2 regions of the Marisediminicola sp. LYQ134 genome follow, and region 1 is predicted to be linked to the other one. Evidence: predicted binding sites of a transcription regulator. Region 1 holds the regulator's gene; the other holds the start of a gene.
What was found. Region 1 encodes HspR, which represses chaperone genes until heat shock. Its sites were predicted from a motif close to AAGTTGAGTCNNNNNGACTCAACTT; they were not measured.

Region 1 (3,132 bases):
GACCGCGTTCGACAAGCTCAACGAGTCGCAGCAGAAACTCGGCCAGGCGATCTACGCCCAGTCGCAGGCATCCGAAGGCGCCGAGGGCGCCCCGACCGACGCCCCCACCGGCGACAGCACCGACAGCAACGACGAAGACATCGTCGACGCCGAGGTTGTCGACGACGAGCCGACCGACGACACCAAGAAATAAGACACCATGGCAGACACTCCGAACGAAGCGGGCGACGAGCCCGTCGTGCGCGACAACCGCCGGATCGACCCTGAGACGGGCGAGGTTCGTTCCTCGCCCGCCTCGGGCGGTGCAACCGACGCCGAGTCGACGGGCGTTCCGTCGGAAGACGGCGACACGGCTGACATCGACGGCGGCGCCGAAGACCTCATCCAGGCCGAAGACGCCGACGTCGAGACATCCCTCGACGACGCGCCGCCGGCCGGAGCCGTGCCGCTGAGCGAAGCCGACCAGGCGATGCTCGACGACGCCGAACGCGACCTCGTGGCCGACATGCGCACCGACATGTTGCGCGCGCAAGCCGAGCTCGTGAACTTCCGCAACCGGGTCGAGCGCGACCGCGCGGCCAACCGCGACGCGGTCATCGCCGAAGTCATCCGCACGCTGCTCCCGGCGATGGACGACCTCACGCGCGCCGAGACGCACGGCGACCTCGAGGGGTCGCCCCTCGCCCTCGTCGCGCAGAAACTGCGCGGCGGGTTCGAGAAATACGGCTTACGGTCGGTGGGGGTCAAGGGCGAACCGTTCGACCCCAACTTCCACGAGGCCCTCGTGCAGCTGCCGTCGCCCGACGTCACGACCAACACGGTCGCCGACGTGATCGAACCGGGCTACGCCCTCGGCGACCGCCTCATCCGCGCCGCCAAGGTCGCTGTCCACGTTCCTGCAGAGTAAGGCGCCGGATGGCCAGCCAGGATTGGTTCGACAAGGACTTCTACGCCGTGCTCGGGGTCGCGAAAGACGCGACCCCGGCCGACCTCAAGAAGGCCTACCGCAAACTCGCCCGCAAGTATCACCCCGACGCCAACCCGGGTGACGCTGCGGCCGAGGCGCGCTTCAAAGAGATCAGCGAAGCCAACGCGGTGCTGAGCGACCCCGAGCAGCGCTCGGAGTACGACCAGATGCGAGCAATGGGTGCCGGTCGAGCGCGCTTCGCCGCGGGCGGTCAGCCTGGCGGGTTCGACGACGTCTTCGGCGGCATGTTCGGCGGGGGAGGTGGCGGCGCGAACCAGCGCACCACCTACTCCCAGCAGGGCGCCGGATTCGAAGACCTCTTCGGTGGGATGTTCGGTGGCGGAGGCTTCGGGCAGTCGACCGGCGGGTTCCGGGGCTCGGGTGCCCCCTCGAAAGGGCGCGACTACACCGCGTCGACGACCCTCGACTTCATCACCGCGATCAAAGGCGACACCATCCGGCTGCAGCCGTCGGAAGGGCGCCCCCTCAGCGTCAAGATCCCTGCGGGCGTCGCCGACGGCCAGAAGATCCGTCTTCGCGGCAAAGGCGAGCAGAGCATCGACGGTGGTGCCGCGGGAGACCTCGTGCTCACCGTCGCCGTTCGCAGGCATCCGGTGTTCGAGCGCGACGGAATCAACCTGCGCGTCGACGTTCCCGTGACCTTCATGGAGGCCACACTCGGCGCGACGATCGAGGTGCCGACACTCGGCGGAGAGCCCGTGCGCCTGCGCGTGGCCCCCGGAACGCCGAGCGGGCGCGTACTGCGCGTCAAAGGGCGCGGCGTCGAGACATCCAAGGGCACGGGCGACCTGCTCGCAACCGTGCTCGTCGCGGTGCCGTCGAGGCTCAGCCCCGCGGCGGAGAAAGCGCTCGAAGCCTTCGCCGCAGAACTGCCCGACGAGAACCCGCGGCTCGACCTGCTGGATCGCGCGAAGGGATAACGAGCGCGCATGAACGAGCACACGCCGATCTTCGCGATAGCGATGGCAGCCGAGCTCGCCGGAATGCACCCGCAGACACTGCGGCAGTACGACCGACTCGGGCTCGTGAGCCCCGACCGCACCGCCGGCAAGTCGCGGCGCTACTCGATGCGTGACGTCGAACAGCTGCGCGAAGTCGGCCGGCTGAGCGCCGAAGGGCTCAACCTCGAGGGCATCCGCCGCATCCTCGAGCTCGAGAACCAGGTGACCGAGCTCTCGGGGCGCGTGCGCCAACTCGAGTCTGCGCTCGCCGACGAGATGCTCAACCGGCCGGGGCGACGCGTGTTCGCGGCGCGGGAATCGGGCGACGTCATCTCGCTGCGCGCCGGCACACGCGCCCAGCGCAGCACCGAAGTGGTCGTGTGGCGGCCGCGGTGGCGGGAGCTCGAGGAGTAGGTCTGTTTGCGAGGGCGGGCGCGGGCGCGGGCCGGCGGGCGCGCGTGCGCGCATCCGGCAACTCGGCGCATCGCGGTCGCAAAACGCTGCACCGCCCATCGTTGAAGGACCGTTTGCGACCGCGATCCGCGCCCGTGTCGCGGGTACCCTCGACTGTGCCCGAATCCCCGTTCTCCTTCGACGCCTTGCGCCGACGCCCCGACGTCGAAGCCGACAACCTCTTCGCCGTCGACGCGAGCGACCGGCTCATCCTCGACGAGGCTGCAGCGGATGTCGCGGCCGCCGGACCGCGCGGAATGGTCGTGATCGGCGACCACTACGGCGCGCTCACCCTCGGCGCGATCGCCGTGCACGGGGCGCTCGACGTGCGCGTGCACCAGGATCCGCTCACGGGGGAGCGGGCGCTCGCGCTCAATGCGGCCGACCAGGGCATCGAGTCGTTCACGCACCATCCGCTCGACGCGTCACTGCTGGCCGGAGCCCGAGTCGTTCTCGCGCAGTTGCCGCGCAGCCTCGACGCGCTCGACGAGATCGCCGCGGCGGTCGCCCGGCACGCCAACCCCGACGTCGTGTTCGTCGGCGGCGGGCGTCTCAAACACATGTCGAGGGCCATGAACGAGGTGCTCGCTAAGCATTTCGGCGACGTGCGCGCCTCCCTGGGGAGGCAGAAGTCCCGCGTGATCACCGCGCGCGGACCGCGCGCCGAGGAGGCGGGCGATGCTCGAGCGTTTCCCCGACGGGAGCATCACGCCGACCTCGACCTCACCGTGTGCGCGCACGGCGCCGTCT
Region 2 (3,132 bases), on a different contig from region 1:
GCGACTCGCGCCCGTGCGCGTCGAGCCACCCCGACGCATCCGGGCCCGCGGGCACGATGCCGGTCGGATTGATGTCGGTGTGCACGAGGTAGTAGTGCTGCTTGATCTGCACGAAGTCGATGGTGTCGCCGAACCCGGGGGTCTGGAACAGGTCGCGAGCGTATGCCCACAGCACCGGCATCTCGGTGAGCTTGTTGCGGTTGCAGCGGAAGTGTCCGTGGTAGACCGCGTCGAACCGCGCGAGGGTCGTGAAGAGGCGGATGTCTGCTTCGGTGATCGTGTCGCCGACGAGATACCGCTGACCGGCGAGTCTGCTCTCGAGCCAGTCGAGTCGATCGAAGAGGCGGGTGTACGCCGCGTCGTATGCCTTCTGGGAGCCGGCGAAGCCCGCGCGGTACACCCCGTTGTTGACGTCGCGGAACACGAGGTCGTTGACCTCGTCGATCTCGGCCCGGAGGGCCTCGGGGTAGAGGTCCGGTGCGCCAGCACGGTGGTGCTCGGTCCACTCGGTGGCGAAGTCGATCGTGATCTGCGGGTAGTCGTTCGTCACGACACCGCCGCTCGCGATGTCGACGATCGCGGGCACCGTGATGCCTCGGGGGTAGTCGGGGTACCGCGTGAAGAAGGCCTGCTGGAGGCGTTCGATTCCCAGAACCGGGTCGACTCCGCCCTCATCGAGGTCGAAGGTCCAGCTGCGCGAGTCGTGGGTCGGCCCGGGCATTCCGAGGCTGATGGCGCTTTCGAGCCCGAGGAGGCGACGCGAGATGACGGAGCGGTTGGCCCACGGGCATGCGCGGGCGGCGACGAGGCGGTAGGTGTCGGCAGCGACCGGCCAACCGTCGCGACCGTCTTTCGTGATGCGGTCGGGGATGTAGTTCGTGTCTCTCGTGAACTCTTTGCCCGGCTCGACGTAGGCGGTCTGCGTGGCAGTGTCGTCAGTCATAGCGCGAGCCTACGGTCGCCGGCGGCGAGGACCCTGAGTCGTGTCGCTCGGGTGCAGCGCCAGAGGTGCCGGCGACCGGTCAGGGCGACTCAGTAGTGGCGCTCGGCGCGGTCTTTCTCGTCTTCCGCTTCGGGGTCGACCCCGGGCTCGGACGCCGTGTCGGATTCACCGTCGGCGTCGTTCGAGGTCACGAGGTCGGCGTCGGCGGGGATCGATCCGTCGTCGAGGGGAGAGTTGCTGTCTGCGGGGGTGCCGTCGGACGGGAGATTTGTGTTCATGCCCCCACCTTCGCCCGGCGGCCGTCGTGGTGCAAGGGGGTTGCGGCGCGGGAGCCGTCGACCGACGGCTCCCGCGCTCGGTCACGAGGTGACCGTCTCGCTCGAGATCGACGGGGCGGTGCTCGCGCCCGTGTTGTTCGTGACCTCGATCTTGCGCGGCTTGGCCCGCTCGCTCACCGGGATGGTGACGCTCAGCACGCCGTTGTCGTAGCTCGCCTCGATGTGCTCGGTGTCGATCCCCTGGCCGAGGTTGAGCTGGCGGAGGAACGAACCCGCTTGGCGCTCCCGCGAGAGCCAGTTGACCGAGCGCGAGTTGCTGAGGGTCCTCTCGGCGCGGATGGTGAGCAGCTGGCCGTCGACATCGATGTCGACCGACCCGGGGTCGATGCCCGGGAGGTCGGCGGCGAGCACGTAGTGGTCACCGTCGCGGTAGAGGTCCATCGGCATGAGTCGGGGCCCCTGTCGGGTGTCGAACAGGGCTCCCGCAACGCGGTCCAGTTCACGGAACGGGTCGAAATTCATGGCCATCGTCAACTCCTTCACGTTGATCGTTCGTGGTGTGTGAAGTTGAGTCGATGTGACTCAACTACCAAAATTGTAGGAATCGGATGGGCCCGATGCAACTCACAGAACGCTGAAAAAACCCTCGGGGTTCGACGGGAGAGGGAGCGTCAGCGCGACGGCAGATCGATCGCGCCGAGCATCCGCCACACGGTTGTCGTGAGGTCGGGGTGATCCAGTCCGATCTGTCGGAGGACGCGGTAGTCGCGCACGGCGCTCGGGAGGCGCGAGTCGTCGGCGACGATCGAATCGGCGCGCAAGAGGGCGACGACGAGTTCGTCGACCGTGGGGAGGTCGTCCATGAATTCCCACGGATCCTCGCCCGCGCGGCACCGATCGAGGATCACGGTGCGCAGTTCGTCTCGTGCTTCCGCCCGCAGAACCTCGAGGCTCGGCCCGCGCGTCACTCCGTCGCTCTCGTCGCCTCGGTTCCGCGACGAGAGTCGGTCGATGCAGTCATTCCTCGACCCTACGTCGCGCGCTCCCGCGAAGCCTGATCGCGTCACGAGCGAGCGAGCGAGCGAGCGTGCGAGGCCCGGCGATCGGCGCGGACCTCGGTCGCGATGTACCCCGTTCGTCCCCCTAATGCTGGACCCCCTCTCTGGGGGCCGCGGTCGTCAGAGCAGATCCATAGGCTGAATGACAACTAGCCGGGGGGCTAGGGATGACGGCGACTCTCGGTTGCCGGCGAGTCGCGGGGGCGACAGCGCCGCCTAACCACAATCGAGAAGTCGCCGTCATCGCAACACCGCTCGGCGGTGCATCCGCCACCGGTTCGGCGGCACGACCACCCACCGTTTTTCTCTCGCGCGGATGCCCCGGCGGATCCGACGCCCGCGATCACGCCGCGAGTAGAGTCGTCTCGTTCTCGGCCACAAGCCACGCGACCTCGACACCGGAGCGACCCTCGTGAATGACAGCGCACCTCAGCACCCCGCCGCCGCGACACTGCCCGCCGACGAGGGGTTCGAGGGGGCGGGGGAGTCGACCGCCGCGCCATCGCCGTCGTCGGGGCACTTCGGTCGCCCCTCGACGGGCCCCGTGCGCCTCGAGCGCGACTCGCTCGGGGAGATGGAGATCCCCGCCGAGGTGTTCTGGGGCATCCACACCGCGCGGGCCCTCGAGAACTTTCCGATCACGCGCCGACCCATCTCGGTGTACCCCGACCTCATCCGCGCTCTCGCGAGGGTCAAGCAAGCGGCGGCACGAGCCAATCGCGCGATCGGCGTGCTCGAGCCGGAGAAGGCGGATGTCATCGAGCAGGTCTGCCTCGAGATCATCGACGGCCAGTGGCACGACCAGTTTCTCGTCGGGGTCATCCAGGGCGGCGCGGGCACGTCGACGAACATG

Region 2: the regulator HspR is predicted to act here: its motif matches at 1,786-1,810, upstream of ACLHIH_RS06395 (Hsp20/alpha crystallin family protein).

The regions. Positions count from the first base shown of each region.
Region 1 is NZ_JBKIWP010000002.1:566,204-569,335, forward strand. It holds gene dnaK (molecular chaperone DnaK) at 1-193, shown strand, start outside; gene ACLHIH_RS11325 (nucleotide exchange factor GrpE) at 200-907, shown strand; gene ACLHIH_RS11330 (DnaJ C-terminal domain-containing protein) at 916-1,908, shown strand; gene ACLHIH_RS11335 (heat shock protein transcriptional repressor HspR) at 1,918-2,343, shown strand; gene ACLHIH_RS11340 (class I SAM-dependent methyltransferase) at 2,499-3,132, shown strand, end outside.
Region 2 is NZ_JBKIWP010000001.1:1,333,132-1,336,263, reverse strand. It holds gene ACLHIH_RS06405 (glutathione S-transferase family protein) at 1-943, opposite strand, end outside; gene ACLHIH_RS06400 (hypothetical protein) at 1,033-1,221, opposite strand; gene ACLHIH_RS06395 (Hsp20/alpha crystallin family protein) at 1,303-1,749, opposite strand; gene ACLHIH_RS06390 (tryptophan synthase subunit alpha) at 1,893-2,189, opposite strand; gene ACLHIH_RS06385 (aspartate ammonia-lyase) at 2,824-3,132, shown strand, end outside.